2 regions of the Sutcliffiella sp. NC1 genome follow, and region 2 is predicted to be linked to the other one. Evidence: a T-box and tRNA genes for the amino acid it is inferred to sense, from the RefSeq annotation. Region 2 holds a T-box; the other holds one or more tRNA genes.
What was found. The T-box of region 2 lies ahead of tyrS (tyrosine--tRNA ligase). A T-box ahead of a tRNA ligase gene usually reads a tRNA of that ligase, here a tRNA-Tyr.
Positions count from the first base shown of each region.

Region 1: it encodes a tRNA-Tyr, which carries the amino acid that the T-box ahead of tyrS (tyrosine--tRNA ligase) is inferred to sense. The anticodon was not compared.

Region 1 is NZ_CP115153.1:191,457-202,978, forward strand. It holds gene O1A01_RS01030 (hypothetical protein) at 52-297, shown strand; rRNA gene O1A01_RS01035 (16S ribosomal RNA) at 569-2,120, shown strand; rRNA gene O1A01_RS01040 (23S ribosomal RNA) at 2,538-5,472, shown strand; rRNA gene rrf (5S ribosomal RNA) at 5,551-5,667, shown strand; tRNA gene O1A01_RS01050 (tRNA-Asn) at 5,677-5,751, shown strand; tRNA gene O1A01_RS01055 (tRNA-Thr) at 5,753-5,826, shown strand; tRNA gene O1A01_RS01060 (tRNA-Glu) at 5,841-5,915, shown strand; tRNA gene O1A01_RS01065 (tRNA-Val) at 5,928-6,003, shown strand; tRNA gene O1A01_RS01070 (tRNA-Tyr) at 6,020-6,103, shown strand; tRNA gene O1A01_RS01075 (tRNA-Gln) at 6,186-6,260, shown strand; tRNA gene O1A01_RS01080 (tRNA-Lys) at 6,262-6,334, shown strand; tRNA gene O1A01_RS01085 (tRNA-Ala) at 6,408-6,483, shown strand; gene rocF (arginase) at 6,718-7,584, shown strand; gene sigW (RNA polymerase sigma factor SigW) at 7,890-8,453, shown strand; gene O1A01_RS01100 (anti-sigma factor family protein) at 8,471-9,103, shown strand; gene cdaA (diadenylate cyclase CdaA) at 9,226-10,059, shown strand; gene O1A01_RS01110 (CdaR family protein) at 10,052-11,293, shown strand; gene glmM (phosphoglucosamine mutase) at 11,312-11,522, shown strand, end outside.
Region 2 is NZ_CP115153.1:3,796,472-3,807,993, forward strand. It holds gene O1A01_RS19790 (glucose PTS transporter subunit IIA) at 1-382, shown strand, start outside; gene O1A01_RS19795 (glycoside hydrolase family 3 protein) at 488-2,605, shown strand; gene tyrS (tyrosine--tRNA ligase) at 2,864-4,123, opposite strand; T-box leader at 4,178-4,406, opposite strand; gene O1A01_RS19805 (transglycosylase domain-containing protein) at 4,541-7,477, shown strand; gene acsA (acetate--CoA ligase) at 7,621-9,339, opposite strand; gene O1A01_RS19815 (GNAT family N-acetyltransferase) at 9,653-10,285, shown strand; gene O1A01_RS19820 (acetoin utilization AcuB family protein) at 10,356-11,000, shown strand; gene O1A01_RS19825 (acetoin utilization protein AcuC) at 10,994-11,522, shown strand, end outside.

The DNA.
Region 1 (11,522 bases), 1.3 Mb from region 2:
TTGTGGAAAAAAATAGTATGGACCGAAAAAATTAGAAGAGGTGGCCCAACATTGATAGGCATGCTATTAAACAAAAAAGAGGTAAAAGAAATGGAATATTTATTAAAAAGAGAGCTAGAGGAACTGTTATTGGACTTTGATGATAATCGAATAGATCATCTAGTGAAGCATGCTATGGAAGAAAGATATCAATTGTTATATAAATTATATACGAGAATTGCACCACATTCAGAGTGTGTTAAGTACATAAGAAGAAGACACAATTATACTAATGTACAAGGAAACGAATTTATGTAATTTTTTTTGAAAAAATATTGACGGCGAATATAAAAGGATGTTATATTATATTTCGTCGTTCCGATACAGTATAAAAACGGGGCGATAAAAAATTGAAAAAACATGTTGACATTGAGTGTGAAACATGTTAAATTATAAAAGTCGCTTCTGAAGCGGCGTTGAAAAATGTTCTTTGAAAACTAAACAAAACAATAGCGTGCAAGTCGGTTTTTAAAATCGACAAAACAATAAATTGACGATAAGTCAGCAAACATTTTGAGCAATCAAATACTCTACGGAGAGTTTGATCCTGGCTCAGGACGAACGCTGGCGGCGTGCCTAATACATGCAAGTCGAGCGAACTTCTTTAGAGCTTGCTTTAAAGAAGTTAGCGGCGGACGGGTGAGTAACACGTGGGCAACCTGCCTGTAAGACTGGGATAACTTCGGGAAACCGGAGCTAATACCGGATAATATATAGTACCTCCTGGTACTATATTGAAAGATGGTTTCGGCTATCACTTACAGATGGGCCCGCGGCGCATTAGCTAGTTGGTGAGGTAACGGCTCACCAAGGCAACGATGCGTAGCCGACCTGAGAGGGTGATCGGCCACACTGGGACTGAGACACGGCCCAGACTCCTACGGGAGGCAGCAGTAGGGAATCTTCCACAATGGACGAAAGTCTGATGGAGCAACGCCGCGTGAGCGATGAAGGCCTTCGGGTCGTAAAGCTCTGTTGTTAGGGAAGAACAAGTGCGAGAGTAACTGCTCGCACCTTGACGGTACCTAACCAGAAAGCCACGGCTAACTACGTGCCAGCAGCCGCGGTAATACGTAGGTGGCAAGCGTTGTCCGGAATTATTGGGCGTAAAGCGCGCGCAGGCGGTTTCTTAAGTCTGATGTGAAAGCCCACGGCTCAACCGTGGAGGGTCATTGGAAACTGGGAGACTTGAGTGCAGAAGAGGAGAGTGGAATTCCACGTGTAGCGGTGAAATGCGTAGAGATGTGGAGGAACACCAGTGGCGAAGGCGACTCTCTGGTCTGTAACTGACGCTGAGGCGCGAAAGCGTGGGGAGCAAACAGGATTAGATACCCTGGTAGTCCACGCCGTAAACGATGAGTGCTAAGTGTTAGAGGGTTTCCGCCCTTTAGTGCTGCAGCTAACGCATTAAGCACTCCGCCTGGGGAGTACGGTCGCAAGACTGAAACTCAAAGGAATTGACGGGGGCCCGCACAAGCGGTGGAGCATGTGGTTTAATTCGAAGCAACGCGAAGAACCTTACCAGGTCTTGACATCCTCTGCCACCTCTAGAGATAGAGCGTTCCCCTTCGGGGGACAGAGTGACAGGTGGTGCATGGTTGTCGTCAGCTCGTGTCGTGAGATGTTGGGTTAAGTCCCGCAACGAGCGCAACCCTTGTTCTTAGTTGCCAGCATTTAGTTGGGCACTCTAAGGAGACTGCCGGTGACAAACCGGAGGAAGGTGGGGATGACGTCAAATCATCATGCCCCTTATGACCTGGGCTACACACGTGCTACAATGGACGGTACAAAGGGCAGCAAAACCGCGAGGTCGAGCCAATCCCATAAAACCGTTCTCAGTTCGGATTGTAGGCTGCAACTCGCCTACATGAAGCCGGAATCGCTAGTAATCGCGGATCAGCATGCCGCGGTGAATACGTTCCCGGGCCTTGTACACACCGCCCGTCACACCACGAGAGTTTGTAACACCCGAAGTCGGTGGGGTAACCTTTTGGAGCCAGCCGCCTAAGGTGGGACAGATGATTGGGGTGAAGTCGTAACAAGGTAGCCGTATCGGAAGGTGCGGCTGGATCACCTCCTTTCTAAGGAAAATCACGCTCATTGTTTTGTTTAGTTTTGAGAGATCATTCTCTCTATTAATATTGCGCTTGTGTCTGCAAGTGAACTCTACGATGATGGGTTCCTTAAGCAGCAAGAGCAACATGGAGTAAAGCTACGAAGCTAATCACGATGTGATTGAAGTCAGTAGCCATGTTCTTTGAAAACTAGATAATATAAGTAATCAAGATACATTCACAAGTATCGTTCATCTTAGTAATTTTCTAATGATAACAATTCGCTGTTATCAACGAAACCTAATTTTAGGTTGAATACTAAGACAAATTAGAAGCGAGCAGGTCGAGGAAGCGACTGAGCGAGCGCCGGAGTGTACAAAAGCGTACATGAGGACGTGAGCGAAGGAAGCTGACGAAGAGATGCGACGCTTATCATTTGTCGACGGTTAAGTTATTAAGGGCGCACGGTGGATGCCTTGGCACTAGGAGCCGATGAAGGACGGGACTAACACCGATATGCTTTGGGGAGCTGTAAGTAAGCTTTGATCCAGAGATTTCCGAATGGGGAAACCCACTGCTCGTAATGGAGTAGTATCCTTACCTGAATACATAGGGTATGGAAGGCAGACCCGGGGAACTGAAACATCTAAGTACCCGGAGGAAGAGAAAGCAAACGCGATTTCCTGAGTAGCGGCGAGCGAAACGGAATTAGCCCAAACCAAGAGGCTTGCCTCTTGGGGTTGTAGGACACTCTATACGGAGTTACAAAAGAACGGGGTAAACGAAGCGACCTGGAAAGGTCTGTCATAGAAGGTAAAAACCCTGTAGTTGAAACCTCGTTCTCTCTTGAGTGGATCCTGAGTACGGCGGGACACGAGAAATCCCGTCGGAAGCTGGGAGGACCATCTCCCAAGGCTAAATACTCCCTAGTGACCGATAGTGAACCAGTACCGTGAGGGAAAGGTGAAAAGCACCCCGGAAGGGGAGTGAAAAGATCCTGAAACCGTGTGCCTACAAGTAGTTAGAGCCCGTTAATGGGTGATAGCGTGCCTTTTGTAGAATGAACCGGCGAGTTACGATTACGTGCAAGGTTAAGTTGATGAGACGGAGCCGTAGCGAAAGCGAGTCTGAATAGGGCGTCATAGTACGTGGTCGTAGACCCGAAACCAGGTGATCTACCCATGTCCAGGGTGAAGTTCAGGTAACACTGAATGGAGGCCCGAACCCACGCACGTTGAAAAGTGCGGGGATGAGGTGTGGGTAGCGGAGAAATTCCAATCGAACCTGGAGATAGCTGGTTCTCTCCGAAATAGCTTTAGGGCTAGCCTTGAGTAAAGAGTCTTGGAGGTAGAGCACTGATTGGACTAGGGGTCCTCATCGGATTACCGAATTCAGTCAAACTCCGAATGCCAAAGACTTGTTTCTCAGGAGTCAGACTGCGAGTGATAAGATCCGTAGTCAAGAGGGAAACAGCCCAGACCGCCAGCTAAGGTCCCAAAGTATACGTTAAGTGGAAAAGGATGTGGAGTTGCTTAGACAACCAGGATGTTGGCTTAGAAGCAGCCACCATTTAAAGAGTGCGTAATAGCTCACTGGTCGAGTGACTCTGCGCCGAAAATGTACCGGGGCTAAACGTATCACCGAAGCTGCGGACTGTTCTTACGAACAGTGGTAGGAGAGCGTTCTAAGGGCGTTGAAGCTAGACCGTAAGGACTGGTGGAGCGCTTAGAAGTGAGAATGCCGGTATGAGTAGCGAAAGAAGGGTGAGAATCCCTTCCACCGAATGCCTAAGGTTTCCTGAGGAAGGCTCGTCCGCTCAGGGTTAGTCGGGACCTAAGCCGAGGCCGAAAGGCGTAGGCGATGGATAACAGGTTGATATTCCTGTACCACCTCATTCCGTTTGAGCGATGGAGGGACGCAGGAGGATAGGGTAAGCGCACTGTTGGATATGTGCGTCCAAGCAGTTAGGCTGGATAAGTAGGCAAATCCGCTTATCCTAAAGGCTGAGCTGTGATGGCGAGGGAAATATAGTACCGAAGTTCCTGATTCCACACTGCCAAGAAAAGCTTCTAGCGAGGAATATGGTGCCCGTACCGCAAACCGACACAGGTAGGCGAGGAGAGAATCCTAAGGTGAGCGAGAGAACTCTGGTTAAGGAACTCGGCAAAATGACCCCGTAACTTCGGGAGAAGGGGTGCTCTGTTAGGGTGTTAAAGCCCGAGAGAGCCGCAGTGAATAGGCCCAGGCGACTGTTTAGCAAAAACACAGGTCTCTGCGAAGCCGTAAGGCGAAGTATAGGGGCTGACGCCTGCCCGGTGCTGGAAGGTTAAGGGGAAAGGTTAGCGCCTCGGCGCGAAGCTTTGAACCGAAGCCCCAGTAAACGGCGGCCGTAACTATAACGGTCCTAAGGTAGCGAAATTCCTTGTCGGGTAAGTTCCGACCCGCACGAAAGGCGTAACGATCTGGGCACTGTCTCAACCAGAGACTCGGTGAAATTATAGTACCTGTGAAGATGCAGGTTACCCGCGACAGGACGGAAAGACCCCGTGGAGCTTTACTGTAGCCTGATATTGAATTTTGGTACAGCTTGTACAGGATAGGTAGGAGCCTGAGAAGCCGGAGCGCTAGCTTCGGTGGAGGCGTCGGTGGGATACTACCCTGGCTGTATTGAAATTCTAACCCGCGAGCCTTATCGGCTCGGGAGACAGTGTCAGGTGGGCAGTTTGACTGGGGCGGTCGCCTCCTAAAGAGTAACGGAGGCGCCCAAAGGTTCCCTCAGAATGGTTGGAAATCATTCGTAGAGTGTAAAGGCACAAGGGAGCTTGACTGCGAGACCTACAAGTCGAGCAGGGACGAAAGTCGGGCTTAGTGATCCGGTGGTTCCGCATGGAAGGGCCATCGCTCAACGGATAAAAGCTACCCCGGGGATAACAGGCTTATCTCCCCCAAGAGTCCACATCGACGGGGAGGTTTGGCACCTCGATGTCGGCTCATCGCATCCTGGGGCTGTAGTCGGTCCCAAGGGTTGGGCTGTTCGCCCATTAAAGCGGTACGCGAGCTGGGTTCAGAACGTCGTGAGACAGTTCGGTCCCTATCCGTCGTGGGCGTAGGAAATTTGAGAGGAGCTGTCCTTAGTACGAGAGGACCGGGATGGACGCACCGCTGGTGTACCAGTTGTCTTGCCAAAGGCATAGCTGGGTAGCTACGTGCGGACGGGATAAGTGCTGAAAGCATCTAAGCATGAAGCCCCCCTCAAGATGAGATTTCCTTTAGCGCAAGCTAGTAAGATCCCTGAAAGATGATCAGGTTGATAGGTTCGAGGTGGAAGCGTGGCGACACGTGTAGCTGACGAATACTAATCGATCGAGGACTTAACCAATTTAAATGAACGATATGAATGATCTTGATGAAAATATATTATCTAGTTTTGAAAGAATAATTCTTTCAACTAAATATGTCTGGTGATGAAGGCGAAGAGGTCACACCCGTTCCCATACCGAACACGGAAGTTAAGCTCTTCAGCGCCGATGGTAGTTGGGGGCTGTCCCCCTGCGAGAGTAGGACGTTGCCAGGCTAACATTGTTCCACCATAGCTCAGCGGTAGAGCATTCGGCTGTTAACCGAAGGGTCGTAGGTTCGAATCCTACTGGTGGAGCCATGCTTCCATAGCTCAGTTAGGTAGAGCACTTCCATGGTAAGGAAGAGGTCACCGGTTCGAGCCCGGTTGGAAGCTTACGAAAACAGTATGGCCCGTTGGTCAAGCGGTTAAGACACCGCCCTTTCACGGCGGTAACACGGGTTCGAATCCCGTACGGGTCACCATTTTTTATATTCGGAGGATTAGCTCAGCTGGGAGAGCACCTGCCTTACAAGCAGGGGGTCGGCGGTTCGATCCCGTCATCCTCCACCATTACCAACTCACATATGGAGGGGTAGCGAAGTGGCTAAACGCGGCGGACTGTAAATCCGCTCCCTTGGGTTCGGCGGTTCGAATCCGTCCCCCTCCACCATTTAATTTATCTGCTATGTATAATTCCCCTTAATTAAGGAAGGATAAATAGTACATAATTGGATATAACATACAACTCACATTGGGCTATAGCCAAGCGGTAAGGCAACGGACTTTGACTCCGTCATGCGTTGGTTCGAATCCAGCTAGCCCAGCCAAGTGCCATTAGCTCAGTCGGTAGAGCATCTGACTTTTAATCAGAGGGTCGAAGGTTCGAGTCCTTCATGGCACATAGATATTTAACGGAAGTAGTTCAGAGGTAGTTGATTCTTTTCGAAGAACTATTCCTCTTAACTACTTTTTTTGGGGCCTTAGCTCAGCTGGGAGAGCGCCTGCCTTGCACGCAGGAGGTCAGCGGTTCGATCCCGCTAGGCTCCACCAACTATCTTAAATACGTACATAAAAATATAAAAGCGCTAGAATTATATCTAGCGCTTCTTTATATTTTCATAACGTTATTAGTACATGTAAAGAAAATGAGAAGTCTTGTGTATATATATTCATTATTTTGTCGAGTTGAGCCAACCTCAGCTTAACAGATACAATGTAGTAGAGGGTAAGAGAGTAGAAGGAGGAATTACGGTGAAAAAGTCTATCGCGATCATTGGTGTTCCAATGGACCTAGGTCAAATGAGAAGAGGCGTTGACATGGGACCCAGTGCTATTCGATACGCTGGTGTAGTAGAACGCTTAGAAAATTTAAATTTAGAAATTGAAGATCTTGGTGATATAGAAATTGGTAGTGCAGATAGAAACGCTAACTCTGAAAATAATTTAAAGAATTTAAAAGCTGTGGCAGATGCTAATGTATTATTAGCCTCTAAAGTAGATGGGGTATTTAGAGAAGGGAAGTTTCCGTTAATATTTGGAGGAGATCATAGCATTGCTATTGGATCCATTGCAGGTGTTGCTAAACACTTTAATAACTTAGGAGTTATCTGGTATGATGCCCACGGGGATTTAAATACGGCAGAAACATCTCCTTCTGGTAATATTCACGGAATGTCATTGGCGGTTAGCCTTGGATTAGGTGACCAATCATTAACTTCTATTGGTGGCTATGCCCCAAAAATTAAACCTGAAAATATTGTCATTATCGGTGCTAGATCATTAGATGAAGGTGAGAGAAAGTTAATTAAAGAAAAAGGAATCAAAGTATATACAATGCATGAAATTGACCGATTAGGTATGACTGCTGTAATGGATGAAGCAATTCATTATTTAAAAGAAAGAACGGATGGAGTCCATTTATCATTAGATTTAGATGGGTTAGATCCTCATGATGCTCCAGGTGTAGGTACACCTGTTAATGGTGGAATTTCATACCGAGAAAGCCATCTTGCTATGGAAATGTTAGAGGAATCAAAACTAATAACTTCTGCTGAATTTGTGGAAGTTAACCCTATTTTAGATGAACGAAATAAAACGGCTGAAGTGGCTGTTGCATTAATGGGATCATTATTTGGTGAAAAACTATTATAAAAACAAAAGGTGACAAAGACAAGATTTATATGCTACAACATTAGAAAAGAAAGCTCAGCTTATAAACAGCTGGCTTTTCTTTTTTATAGGAAGAATCACATTATTACATCCTAGAGAAGGAGTGTATTAAATAAACTAATCTAAAAACTCTCACTTCAAGATAATTGATAATATTTCTCAATATTTCCTTATTTTTAACAAATGTATTATTGTTTTTGTTAAAATAATAGTTAGAAAGAAATATTTGAAACCTTTTTGAATATAGGCCGTATAATATAGACGACCGCAACAAGCGGAGGTAGGGTATGGAAGACTTAATAAAAAGAAGAATAAAACAGTTAAAAAAGGGAGACCAAGATGCATTTGCAGATATTGTCGATTTTTACAAAGACAAAATATATCAGCTATGTTATCGGATGGTTGGTAATGCACATGAAGCAGAAGATATATCTCAAGAAGCATTCATACGTGCTTATGTTAACATTCATAGTTATGATCTGAAGCGGAAGTTTTCTACTTGGCTTTATCGAATTGCTACAAATCTGTGCATCGATAGAATTAGAAAAAAGAAACCGGACTATTATTTAGACGCGGAGGTAGCTGGTACAGAAGGTTTAAATATGTACTCTCAGGTTGCTGCAGATGTTGTACTGCCAGAGGATGAAATTGAGACCTTGGAACTACAAGGGGAAATTCAACAACAAATATTAAAATTACCAGACAAGTATCGTTCAGTAATTGTTTTAAAGTACATCGACGAACTGTCACTAAAAGAGATTAGTGAAATATTAGAGTTACCAATTAACACAGTAAAAACTAGAATTCATAGAGGGCGAGAGGCTCTACGAAAGCAATTGCGCCATGTATAGTATCGGAGGTGTTATTAATGAAGAAGTGTCCTGATTCCATCGTCACAGATATTCATAATTATTTAGATGGGGATTTAGAAGAGGAAAAAGAAAAACTATTGAAATCTCATTTACAGGAGTGTACAGGATGTTATCAGCACTTTCATGAGTTAGAAAAGGCAATTGCTTTAGTCCAAAGTACTTCACATGTTACTCCGAGTGAGGATTTTACAAACAAAGTGATGGCAGCATTACCGAAAGAAAAGAAAACGATAAGTGTTAACCGCTGGTTCCGAGCGCATCCATTATTAGTAGCTGCATCCATTTTTATTATATTAATGACTGGGAGCCTGTTTGGAAGTTATCAAGGCAACAATGAATTCTCTTTTTCAAAACAGCCTAACCTCATTGTAGAAAATGAAATAGTCATCGTACCAGAAGGGGAAATCGTACAAGGTGATGTAATAGTGAGAAATGGTAATATCCGAATTGAAGGAGAAGTAAATGGCAATGTTACCGTCATTAATGGGTCTGTATTGGACGGGGAAAATTATTTAGCTTCTGCCGGCAATGTAACAGGGGAAATAAAAGAAATTAATGAAATATTTGATTGGGTCTGGTATCAAATCAAAACAATTTTTACTAAAGCAATTGCAGTTGTGAAAGAATAATAAAAACAAGCTTAGAATATATTTTCTAAGCTTGTTTGTTTGAGTAAAATATCTATTATATATGTTATAATACGAATGATACGTTTTCGTACATATTCTTGTACAGATGAGGAAGTGTGAGAATGCCTTTTGGACTACCCATTGGAGACTATCCAATCTTGAGCTATTTAGCCAGTATTATAGATATTTTATTAGTATGGTTTGTTGTATATAAACTAATTACCATTGTTAGGGGAACTAAAGCGGTTCAGTTGTTAAAAGGAATTATTGTTATCGTTTTAGTAAGAGTTTTTAGTTACTTACTTGGTTTAAAAACATTACAATATTTAATGGACCTAGCACTAACTTGGGGATTTTTAGCGATTATCATCATTTTTCAACCAGAGTTACGTCGTGCGTTAGAACATTTAGGTCGTGGACGGCTATTCTCACGAAGTAACGTACCAGAGGATGAAGAACAAATAAAAACGATAGAAGCCATCACGAAGTCTGTTCAATACATGGCAAAACGTCGTATTGGAGCGCTTATTTGTATTGAAAGAGAAACAGGATTAAGTGATTACATAGAAACTGGTATACCGCTTAATGCGAAAACTTCGTCCGAATTATTAATCAATATTTTTATACCAAATACTCCGTTGCATGATGGAGCGGTAATATTGCAAAAAAATCAAGTTGCTGCCGCTGCTTGTTATTTGCCATTATCAGAAAGTCCATTTATATCAAAAGAGTTAGGTACAAGACACCGTGCTGCATTAGGTATAAGTGAAGTAACAGATAGCATTACAATTGTTGTTTCAGAGGAAACAGGAAGTATTTCCCTTACAAAAAACGGTGAATTACACCGTGATTTAGAGCCAGAAGCATTTCAAGAGTTGTTAGAAAAAGAAATGCAAGCAAAAAACAAATCTGCTTCTTCAACACGTTGGCAATGGAGGGGGAAGAAGAGTGGATAAACTATTTGATAACCGTTGGGCAATGAAAATCATTGCTCTATTATTAGCACTAACATTGTACTTGTCTACGAATATTGATAATACAGCTAATCAAGCAGAAACAACTGCTTTTCCGCCTCTTTCAAATCGTGATACAGAAACGATTACAGATGTTTCGGTTAGTGCTTATTATGACCGGGAGAACTTAGTTGTTTCAGGAATACCACAAACGGTTGTTGTCACGATGGAAGGCCCTACTTCTATTGTAAAACCTGCAGCTGTGCAGCGAGAGATAGAAGTGTTTGTTAACTTAACAGATTTACAAATTGGAACACATGAAGTGCAAATACTTTACCAAAATGTATCTGACAAACTCGATGTTATAATTGAGCCTGCAGTTGCAAATATAACAATACATGAAAAGGTAACGAGAGATTTCCCAGTTGAAGTGGACTTTATAAATCGGAATAAGATTGAAGAGGGATATCAGCCAGAACAACCGATAGTTAAACCAAACGTTGTAAAAGTTACAGGTGCTAAAGAGTTGATAGATAGAATTGCACTCGTAAAGGCAAGGGTTGATTTAGATGGTATTAATGAGTCCCTTGAAGCAGAATCGACCGTGACCGTCTATGATCGTGATGGTAACGTGTTGAATGTCGAAGTAGAACCACCTGTTGTTGATGTAAGTGTTCCGATAACTAGTCCTTACAAAAATGTACCATTCCGAGTGAGCCGTAAAGGGACGCTTGAAGATGATTTAAGTATTACGAATATAGAACCACTTACGAAAGAAATTACAATTTATGGACCGAAGAATGTTATTGACAAAATAGAGTTTCTTGATAATATCAGTATTGATTTGTCAGAAATAACGGAAACAACAGAGATAGAAGTAAAGGTACCTGTACCAGAAGGTGTTAGACGAGTGGTACCAGAGACAGTTTCGATTCGAGTAGAAGTGGAAAGAGAAGAAGAAAAAACTTTTCCGAACTTATCAATCCGGTCAGTTGGACTATCCGATAACTTAGAATTAAATTTTTTAGATCCAGAGACCGGAAGGCTAGATTTAACGGTATTAGGGTCACCGACTGTATTAGCCGACTTACGTAGCAATGATATGGAATTATATATAAATGTTACCGACTTAGGAGTAGGAGAACATGAAGTGTCCCTTGAAGTAAATGGACCTCAAAATGTAACGTGGGAAGTACCCCAATCTACTATAAAGGTAAATTTAACGGAAAAGGAATAAAAAGGAGCGAATAAAAGAATGGGAAAATATTTTGGTACGGATGGTGTTCGTGGAATTGCAAACTCAGAATTAACACCAGAACTTGCATTTAAATTAGGTCGTTTTGGTGGATACGTACTTACGAAAGATGAAAGCCGTCCTAAAGTATTAATAGGCCGTGATACGCGAATTTCTGGACATATGTTAGAAGGAGCGTTAGTAGCTGGTCTATTGTCAACAGGAGCAGAAG
Region 2 (11,522 bases):
TACAAATACAGTCGGAAAAGGAGCTGCAATCAAACCGATAGAAGGGAAAGTATATGCCCCTGTGGATGGTGAAGTTACGACTCTATTCCCTACACAGCATGCACTTGGAATCACTTCGAACAATGGTGCAGAAATTTTAATTTACGTAGGTATCGATACCGTAAAGCTAAATGGGCAATACTTCAACGTCCATATCAAGCAAGGGGATCAGGTGAAGAAAGGCGATCTATTATTAGAATTCGATAGGAAAAACATAGAAAAATCTGGGTTTGACATCACTACATCAGTCGTCATCACAAATACAGAGGAATATGCCCATATCGATGTTACAGAAGAAGCTTACGTATCATCGGAAAACAGTTTATTGAAACTAGCTTTATAACATGATGTTGTAAGGGATTAGGTGAGAATGTTCTTTAAAAAATACCGCAGTACCCTCTAACAACCTTATATTCAATTAAATAAAAATATAGGAGGAAGAACTCGCATGGAACACAAACAACCAAAACTGGAAGTTAGAAACAAACAGCTTATTGAAAAAGATGGTTTCACATTTAAAGATTTAAATGACAATGGAAAGCTTGATCCTTATGAAGATTGGCGCTTAAGCCCGGAAGAACGAGCGAAAAACCTAGTTTCTTTAATGAATATTGATGAAAAAATCGGTATGATGCTGATTAACACGCGCAGGATGGGTCTTTATCAGGAAGATAAGAGCAAAACAAGCCATGATGGTGTGTTAGATGAAGGTATTGTGGAAAAGGGAGAAAGTATCTTTGCCACTAGCAAAGTATATGGTACGACTCATACCATCGAAAATAGACATTTACGCCATTTCATTTTACGTGATAATTTTAGTCCGAGTGAAACAGCGGAATGGATTAATACGATGAATGAAGTAGCAGAGGCAACACGGTTAGGTATTCCAGTCATCGTTACTTCCAATTCAAGAAATGAAAATGGTGAGTCTATCTTTGGAATGAATGATGCAATTGGTATCTTTTCCACTTGGCCAGGCACATTGGGTCTTGCGGCAGCAGCGATGGGTGATATTAAAAATGGTGGGGATGCTTCCATCATCAGTGAATTTGCCAAAACTGCCCACAAGGAATGGAATGCAACTGGTTTGAGAAAAGGGTATATGTACATGGCCGATGTTGTCACAGATCCGAGATGGCAGCGAACGTATGGTACATTTGGTGAAGATCCAGAATTTATTGCAGATGCAATTGGTCGTATTATCGACGAATTCCAAGGGGAAACATTAGGTAAAGATAGCGTTGCGATGACAACTAAACATTTCCCTGGTGGAGGACCAAGAGAAAATGGGTTTGACCCGCATTATAAAGAAGGAAAATGGAATCTTTATCCTACTCCGGGAAGTTTAGAAAAGTATCATTTACCACCGTTTCGAGCAGCTGTTGAACACGGAACATCTTCCATCATGCCTTATTACTCGATTCCAAGCATCAAGAAAAGTGTGGTTCAGGAATTTGAAGGCGAAGATATTCCTTTCGAAGAGGTTGGTTTTGCGTTTAATCAATATTTCATTGAATATATGCTGCGTAAAAAACTAGGCTTTAAAGGTTATATTAACAGTGACAGTGGTATCGTCAATAACATGAGCTGGGGTGTTGAAAGTTTAAGTATTGCAGAGCGTTTTGCAAAAGCTGTAAATGCAGGGACAGATATCATTGCAGATTCAAATGATATAGAAAACCTGAAAGCGGCAGTGGATAATGGCTGGATCAGTGAAAAGCGAATCAATGAAGCGAATGAAAGATTGCTTACAGAAATGTTTGCATTAGGTCTGTTTGATGATCGTACGTACAATTCACCAGAAAATGCGGATAAGGTAGTAAACACACCTGCACACTGGGATACAGCATATGAAGCACATAAAAAATCAGTAACCATATTGAAAAACTCAAATGAAACACTCCCATTAACAGCGGACAAGCTGGAAGGTAAAAAAGTATATATAAAAGCCTACCATAAGGAAACAGAACATGCAGCTACGTATACGGAGCAGGCATTGGGCGATGCGAAGGAATTAGGTCAATTTCAGTTAACCGATGCGTATGAAGAAGCAGATATTGCTATCTTATTCCTGCAACCGAAATCAGGCACCTATTTTAATGCAACACCAGGATTGTTGGAGCTCAGTTTATGTGAAAATAAATCCTTAAAAGCGTTGGATGGTACCCCGTATACAGAAACTACTTTAAGCGATTTGGAGCATTTGAATGAAGTAATAGAGAACATCCGTAGCCGTGGCGGCAAAGTTATAATAAGTGTAAATGTTATCTTGCCATGGCTTCTAGGAAATGTAGAACCGTTGGCAGATGCTCTTGTTGCCGGTTACGACACATTCTACAAAGCACAGCTTGAAATTATGGCTGGAAACTATCAGCCAACAGGTGTCCTGCCGTTGACATTACCAGCCAGTGAAGAAGTGATTGCTGTCGATCAAGATGGTAATTGTGTATCAAGAAATGATGTTCCGGGCTATGACAAAGATAAATATATGCCAGAAGGAATCAGCTATGCCTACAAAGACAGCGAAGGAAATGTTTATAAACTAGGACACGGTTTACAATATTAAGGTTGAGGTGAAAGATAGGGGCTGGCAGTTCAGTCCCCTATCGAAAAATTACCATTAGACTGCAGTAGTCCAAATAGCTTAAGATTCAGCAAGAGTAATCGTCATCACTTCCCTGATGCGATTACTCTTTTTTAGGTTTACTACTTAATAAACAATTTGTCCTTACAACTAATAAATTCATAGAATCCTTATAAAGGTAACTAACAAAAAAAGTCCTAAAAGTCAGTTTTACTGACTTTTAGGACAGCCTCATAAATATTAAAACGTAATTAAGAAATATTTCTTTTTCCCTCTTCGAATTACGATAAATTGTCCTTCAATACGATCCTCTTTCGTTAAAACTCTTTCTAAGCTTTGTTCTCTTTCGCCATTAATGTAAATAGCACCATTAGAAATATCTTCGCGACCTTGTCGTTTCGATGGAGAAATTTTACTCATTACAAGTAAATCTAAAAGTAAAACTTCCTCTTCCCCATCATAATGGAAAGAAGGGACATCTTTAAAGCCTTGTTTAATTTCCGCTGCACTTAGTTCTGAAATACTACCACTGAATAACGCTTCGGAAATACGAATAGCTTGTGCTAATGCTTCTTCTCCATGAACAAGTTTTGTCATTTCTTCAGCTAAGCGTTTTTGAGCAGTACGTCTTTCAGGCGCTTCTTGTACTTCAGCTTCTAAACGATTAATTTCGTCCTGAGAAAGGAAAGTAAAGTATTTTAAATATTTCACTACATCTCGGTCATCTGTGTTAATCCAAAATTGGTAGAACTCATAAGGAGATGTTTTTTCTTTATCTAACCAAACTGCTCCACCTTCTGTTTTACCAAACTTTGTACCATCCGCTTTTGTCACAAGTGGGATTGTTAAACCAAATGCTTTCACATCTGTATCTACTGATTTACGAATTAATTCAAGCCCGGCTGTAATATTTCCCCACTGATCGCTTCCCCCTACTTGAAGTCTGCACCCTTTTTCTTCGTATAAATGTAAAAAGTCTAATGATTGTAAAATCATGTAACTAAATTCAGTATACGAAATCCCAGTTTCAATCCGAGAAGATACTGTTTCTTTTGCAAGCATGTAATTAATTCCGAAGTTTTTCCCTACGTCACGTAAAAACGAGATAACATCCATCTTGCCAATCCAATCAAAGTTATTCGCCATAACCGCTGGATTACTATCTGCTTCAAAGTCTAAAAACTGAGATAATTGATTTTTAATGCGATCAGACCATTGTAATACAACATCTGCTGTATTAAGTGTACGTTCCGCCTTTTTACCACTTGGATCCCCGATTAATCCAGTTGCTCCACCTACTAAAGCGATCGGATGATGACCAGCCTGTTGAAATCTTCGTAATGTTAATATTGGTAATAAGTGACCAATGTGTAAACTATCTGCTGTCGGGTCAAAACCACAGTAAAGTTTAATCTTTTCTTCTGATAGTAATTTCTCTAACCCTTCTTCGTCTGTAATTTGATTCACAAGTCCACGGAATTTTAAATCCTCTAATAACATTGGCTTTTCTCCTTTATTTTGTTTATTTTTAAACACAAAAAAACTCATCCCTAAAAAAGGGACGAGTTGCTCGCGGTACCACCCTAATTGAAAAGCTCTATACTAAGCCTTCCCACCTTAAGTAAAATAACGGCTTTTCACCGTCTTTTGCTAATTAGTAACAACTGTTCACAAAAGAAGCTCTAGGAGGTAATTCATCTATATAGCAGTACTGATTTGCACCATCCATCAGCTCTCTAAAAAGCTAACTATATACACTACTAATTCCTATCATTGCGTTTCCATATATTTAATTAACTATCTTTTTATCATACAATGAAGCTCTATGTCAAATAATTTATTGGAAATAGAAAAAAATAGTCATATACAGCTTTTCACTATGCTATAATGGTTATGATTTACCGGGGGGTAGATAATATGTCAAAAAAAGACAGATTCAAAGAAAATCTTCTGTCTACGTATCAAGTTTTTGTAAATAAATATACAAAAAAAGGCTTTAATGTTACGTACCTAGTAGTGTGGAATTTATTATTGATCTTCTTTATTATTGGGGTCATTGGTGTAGGATTTGCCGGCGGAGCAGGGGCAGGCTATTTCGCTTCTCTCGTAAAAGATGAACCTCTACGTCCTTATGAAGATATGAAGCGTAACATATACAACTATGAAGAAACGTCAGAAATGTATTTTGCGAACAATATATACCTTGGAAAATATCGCGCTGACTTAGATAGAGAAGAAGTTAAATTAGATGACATTTCACCTCATTTAATTAACGCTCTTATCGCAACAGAGGACGAGTATTTTTATGAGCATGAAGGTGTAGTACCAAAAGCAATTCTTCGTGCAATTTTACAAGAAGTTACAAATTCCGCCTCACAAACTGGTGGAAGTACATTAACTCAGCAGTTAATAAAAAACCAAATACTTACGAACGAAGTTTCATTTGATCGAAAAGCAAAAGAAATACTGCTAGCACTTCGTTTAGAAAACTTCTTCACTAAAGAAGAGATTTTGGAAGCATACTTAAATGTATCTCCTTTCGGACGAAACTCGTCAGGACGCAATATTGCTGGAGTTAAAACGGCCGCGAAAGGTATTTTCGGTGTAGAGCCTAATGAGTTAACAATCCCTCAGGCTGCCTATATCGCTGGACTACCACAAAGTCCATTTGCGTATACTCCATATACTCGTGCCGGAGAAGTAAAAACAGCTGAAGGGCTGGAACCTGGCTTCTCAAGAATGAGATACGTCCTACAACGAATGTATGCACTTGAGTATATTACAGAAAAACAATACCAAGATGCGTTAGCTTACGATCTAACAAAAGATTTTATCGAATCTGAGAGTTCTGCAATTGAAGAATATCCATACGTTGCTTTTGAAATTGAAGACAGAGCCGAAAAAATAATCGCTTCTATTCTTGCTGAGGAAGATGGTTATTCGAAAGAAGAGTATGAAGCAAGCACAGAATTACAAAATCAATATAAAGAACTTGCCAAAATTAACATCCGTCAAAACGGCTATAAAATTCATACGACGATTCATAAAGAAATTTATGACGAAATGGAAAGAGTTACGAGTGAATTTGAATTTTTCGGTTATCCAATTAAGGTAGTAAATAAGGAAACTGGTGAAGAAGAGCAAAGTTATGAACAAGTAGGAGCTTCATTAATCGACAACGATACGGGAGCAATTATTAGTTTCGTAGGTGGTAGAGGTTTCGATATATCAAACAATAACTTTGCAACGCAAACGAACAGACCAAACGGGTCCACGATGAAGCCTTTATTACTTTATGCACCTGCATTTGAATCTGGACGACTGCAGCCAGGAAGTATATTAGCTGACATCTCCGTTCCTATACCAGCAGGAACTACTACTTGGACACCTAGAAACTGGAACTATAGAGAAAATGGGTTAGTTACGGCTCGTGAAGCTATCCGAGCTTCTCACAATATCGCTGCCGCTCATGGCTATAAAGATTTAATGAATAATAGTCCTAACCCACCGATGGACTACTTAGTAAAACAAGGATTCAAAAATGTGTACCAAGATCGTGAAAACCTTTCTGCTGTACTTGGAGGATTAACTACTGGAGTCACAGTGGAAGAAAATACTGCTGGCTATGCAACGTTCGCTAACGGTGGTAACTATGTAGAACCATATTTAATTGAAAGAATTGAAACGAATAATGGTGAAGTAGTGTATGAACATGAAGTTGAGCCTGTAGAAATTTATTCACCACAAACAGCTTATTTAATGTTAGATACATTACGAACTGTATTCCATCAAGGAACAGGAACACCAGCAAAAAGATTTTTAAACTTCCACTCTGATTGGGCAGTTAAGACTGGGACAACGAATGACACTACGGACGTTTGGTTAGTAGGCTCAAACCCGAAAGTAACATTTGGTATTTGGTTTGGTTATCCACATAACCAAACAACTAGTCTAAGTAATAATGTAGGTGGTTACACAGCTACAAACCGTATGCAACTTCTATGGGCTAGATTATTAAATGCAGCTAATGCAGTCGATTCGGAAGTAGTTAGCACATCAGAAAGCTTTAAAATGCCAGGTGGAATTGTTCGTAGAAGCTATTGCATGCTTTCTGGACTATTACCTTCTGATTTATGTCGCCAAGCTGGATTAGTAGGTGAAGATTTATTTAATGCTAAGTTCGTACCAAGTAAAGTAGACGACAGCTTAACGAGTGGTAAATATGTAAAGATTGGTGATGTAGCTTATAAACCGTTAAGCTCAACGCCAAGTGAGTTTGTCAAAGAAGGTCCAATGCTAAACCCAGACTTCTTGAAGAGATTACAATTAAAAAGTATCGAAGATTTAGCAAAACATATGGACAATAATAAAGTATTCGAAAACTTAGTCATACTTTCTGAAGATTCGCTTCCACAAAATAATCAAGCACCTAAACAAGTTTCAAATGTGAGCTTGTCGGGTTCCACAATTAATTGGAACGCTAGTGGTGAAAAAGATGTAATTGGCTATTACGTATATTACGCGCCAGATACAACTTCACAATCAAGAAGAATCGCTTCCGTTGTTGCTGGTGATTCAACATCGTTAAAACTTAACCAAAATATTGGAGTGTTTTACGTAACAGCAATTAATGCGACTGGGAAAGAGTCCTCTCCTTCTAAAGAAGTGAAACTAGGGGATGTTGATAAAATAGAGGAAGAAAAGAAAAAGAAAGAAGAAGAAACTCGTAAGAAAGAAGAAGAAAAGAAGAAAAAAGAGCAAGAAGACAAGAAAAAGAAGGAAGAAAATAGTGGAGGTAACCGTGATGGAGATAGCTCCACCAACCCACCTCCAGGAAATGACGACGAAGATTAATTTTATTTCAAATGAGAGCCCAATTAATGGAGCTCTCTTTTTTGATGTCTAAAACTTATTAGGTCGGACCTATTATTTGTACGCATAAAAAAAGGGGTCCAAAAAATCAGTCTCTACTGACTTTTTGAACAGCCCTCTCCTAATTAATCTTCCATTGTAGATAAATCACCTGTCGGAAGGTCTAACTCCCAAGCTTTTAATACACGTCTCATAATTTTACCGCTTCTTGTTTTCGGTAGTTTATCGCGGAACTCTATTTCTCTTGGTGCCGCATGAGCAGCTAATCCCTTTTTCACAAACTGACGAATATCCTCTTTTAATTCATCCGTCACTTCATAACCATCCATTAGTGCAACGAAAGCTTTTATTATTTCACCACGTACTGGATCTGGTTTTCCAATTACCCCCGCTTCTGCAACGGCAGGATGCTCTAATAATTTACTTTCTACTTCGAATGGACCTACACGCTCACCGGACGTCATAATAACATCATCTACACGCCCTTGGAACCAAAAGTATCCATCCTCATCCATATATGCAGAGTCACCAGAAACGTACCAATCACCTGGCATGAAATAGGATTCGTATTTTTCTTTATTGTTCCAAATCGTGTACATCATTGCTGGCCAACCTTTTTTAATTGCTAGATTGCCCATACGGTTAGGCGGTAACTCATTTCCTTGATCGTCTACAATTGCTGCAATAACACCTGGAATTGGTTTCCCCATTGACCCAGGCTTAATTTCTAAACAAGGGTAATTGCAAATTAATTGCCCCCCTGTTTCCGTCATCCACCAAGTATCATGAATTCGTAAAGAAAAGACTTTCATTCCCCAACGAATAACTTCTGGATTAAGTGGTTCTCCTACGCTTAAAATGTGGCGTAAAGACGATAAATTAAAATTGTTCACTACTTCATCTCCAGCCCCCATCAACATTCTAAACGCTGTAGGAGCACTATACCAAACAGAAACACCGTAATCTTCAATAGTTTCATACCAAGCTTCTGGTCTAAAACGACCGCCTACTACGACGTTCGACGCACCTACTAGCCAAGGACCGAAAATACCATAAGCTGTACCAGTAACCCAGCCTGGATCTGCTGTACACCAATAAACATCATCATCTTGTAAATCTAAAACCCATTTCGCTGTTTGATAATGTTGTACCATTGCATTATGTACATGAAGTACCCCTTTTGGCTTTCCAGTAGAACCACTCGTATAATGTAAAATTAATCCATCTGTTCTGTCTACCCACTCTACTTGTAGCTCTTTGCTTGCATTTTCAAACTTGCTATGAAAGTCAATTAAAATGTCATTTTCCTCTACATTTTCACCCACTAACACAACATGTTTTAATGCTGGTAGCTTATCTAAAGGAACACGGTTTAATAAATCTGGAGTAGTAACTAACACTTTCGCTTCACTATCTTCTAATCGGTCTTTAACAGCACCTTCCATAAACGCTTCAAATAAAGGTCCGATAATAGCACCTAGCTTAATAGCACCTAACGCAATGAAGTAAAGTTCTGGAGAGCGAGGCATAAAAATAAATACTCTGTCTCCTTTTTCAACATCACACGCTTGCTTCAACACATTCCCCGCTTTGTTTGAAAGCTCTTTCATTTCTTTGTACGTGTACTTTTCATTTCGCTCTGGGTCACGATAGTATAGGGCTACTTTATTTTTTCGATATGTTTCAGCATGACGATCTATCGCTTCATAAGCGACGTTTACTCTTCCTGTTTCAGACCAAGAAAAGTTTTTTTCAACTTCTTTCCAATCAAAATTCTCGTACGTATCTTCGTAGCTTTGAAGATTGTAGTTCCCCTTTGTTACAGATAGCGATTCAACTTTCATCTACAAACTCCCCCTTAAGTTAGATGATTCTCTACTATTATATTACAGAAATAATCTTTTCTCAATTTTTAAAAAACTTATAAAAAAAATAAATGCTTTTACTAGGCGTTTCTAGTAAACTAATAATGAAAGCGTTTTATTTCTTTCGAACCAGTTTTTAATAAAAGTATAGCTACTATTATGCTTATGGTACTATGTTATTAATAAAATAATTCCGCAATACTTTTGAAAATATTCTGTTTTGATGTTTTCTAAGTACGACTTAAAATGAGTCATACTGCCTGTTATTGCGGGATAAAAGTAGGTGAAAAATGTGGAACATATTAAAATATACAATGCAAAAGAAGTAAAAACACCTAAAGGAAAAGTAATTGTTGAAGGACCAATTACAACTGATAAGCTCGCGTCTTATGAATTTCATGAAGACTTAATTGCATTTCGGCCACCAAAACAGCAACACCGCGCACTTATAGAAATTTCATCATTACCAGAAGGGAGAATATTAATTGCGAGAGTACAAGACACTATCGTAGGTTATGTCACTTATTTATATCCAGATCCGATGGAACGATGGTCGGAAGGAAATATGATTGATTTGATAGAACTTGGTGCAATTGAAGTTATCCCTGCTTTTCGTGGGTGCTCAATAGGGAAAAGCCTTTTGCAAGTTTCCATGATGGACCCTATGATGGAAAACTATATTATTATTACAACTGAATATTATTGGCATTGGGACTTAAAGGGGACTGGGTTAAATGTTTGGGAATATCGAAAAGTGATGGAAAAAATGATGAACGCTGGTGGGCTAGTATATTACGCGACAGATGAACCAGAAATTAGTTCACATCCTGCAAATTGTTTAATGGCTAGAATTGGTAAAAATATAAAACAAGAATCTGTTCAACAGTTTGACCAGCTTCGATTTAAAAACCGATTTATGTACTAATTACATAGAACGTTATTAATTTATTTCCAATTTTCAGCATACAGATTGGTCTTCAAAGGGGTTGAAACTATTGATAGTAGAAAAAATTATGAAGTCAGAAGTATATACACTTTCCCCAAATAACACAGTAGAAGAAGCACTAATGCTCATGGAAGAAAAAAGAATTCGTCATTTACCGATTTTAAATGAACAACACAATGTAGTTGGTATTGTTTCAGACCGTGATTTACGTTCGATAGTTCCTTCAGTGATACGTGAAAATGTAAGTAAGGAAGAAAGAGAAAAGCCTATTTCTGTATTAATGAATAAAGAAGTGGTTACAGGTCATCCACTTGATTTTGTTGAGGATATTGCAGGTATTTTTTATGAGTATAAAATCGGTTGTTTACCTATCGTTCAGCAAGACAAATTAGTTGGAATTGTGACGAAAACAGATGTCCTTCGTACTTTTGTTCAGCTTGCAGGTGCAAATCAACCTTCTTCCCAAATTGAAATAAAAGTTAAAAATATCGCTGGAAAATTATCGGACGTTACCTCAGTTTTTCGAAATCGTAATGTAAACATATTAAGTGTGTTAGTGTACCCTGACGATAATGAACTATATAAAATATTAGTCTTCCGTATTGGAACGATGAATCCTACAACGATAATTCAAGATCTAAAAAAGGAAGGCTATGATGTATTATGGCCTAATATATTGGGGAAAGAATTATGAAAAATGCCGTATTTATTTATTCGGATGATTTTCAAACTTATAAATTTAGTGAAAACCATCCGTTTAACCAGCTAAGAGTCTCTCTCTCACTAAGTTTATTAAAAGAAAGTCAAGCTATATCGGAAAACGATATCATAAGTCCTAGAATTGCAACAGATGATGAGCTTGCTTTAATACACGATAGAGCGTACATTGATGCCGTTAAATTAGCTGGGAACGGTATGTTAGGGGAAGACCGGGCAAGTAGTTACGGTTTAGGCACGGAGGACACACCAATTTTTTCGAACATGCATGAAGCAAGCAGTTTATTGGTTGGGGGAACATTAACTGCAGTAGATTATGTTATGACGGGTAAAGCGAAACACGCATTAAATTTAGGTGGCGGATTACATCACGGCTTCCGTGGAAAGGCTTCTGGGTTTTGTATATATAATGATAGCGCAGTCGCTATTAAATATATTCAAGAAAAATATAAAGCTAGAGTATTATATGTGGATACAGATGCACACCACGGTGACGGAG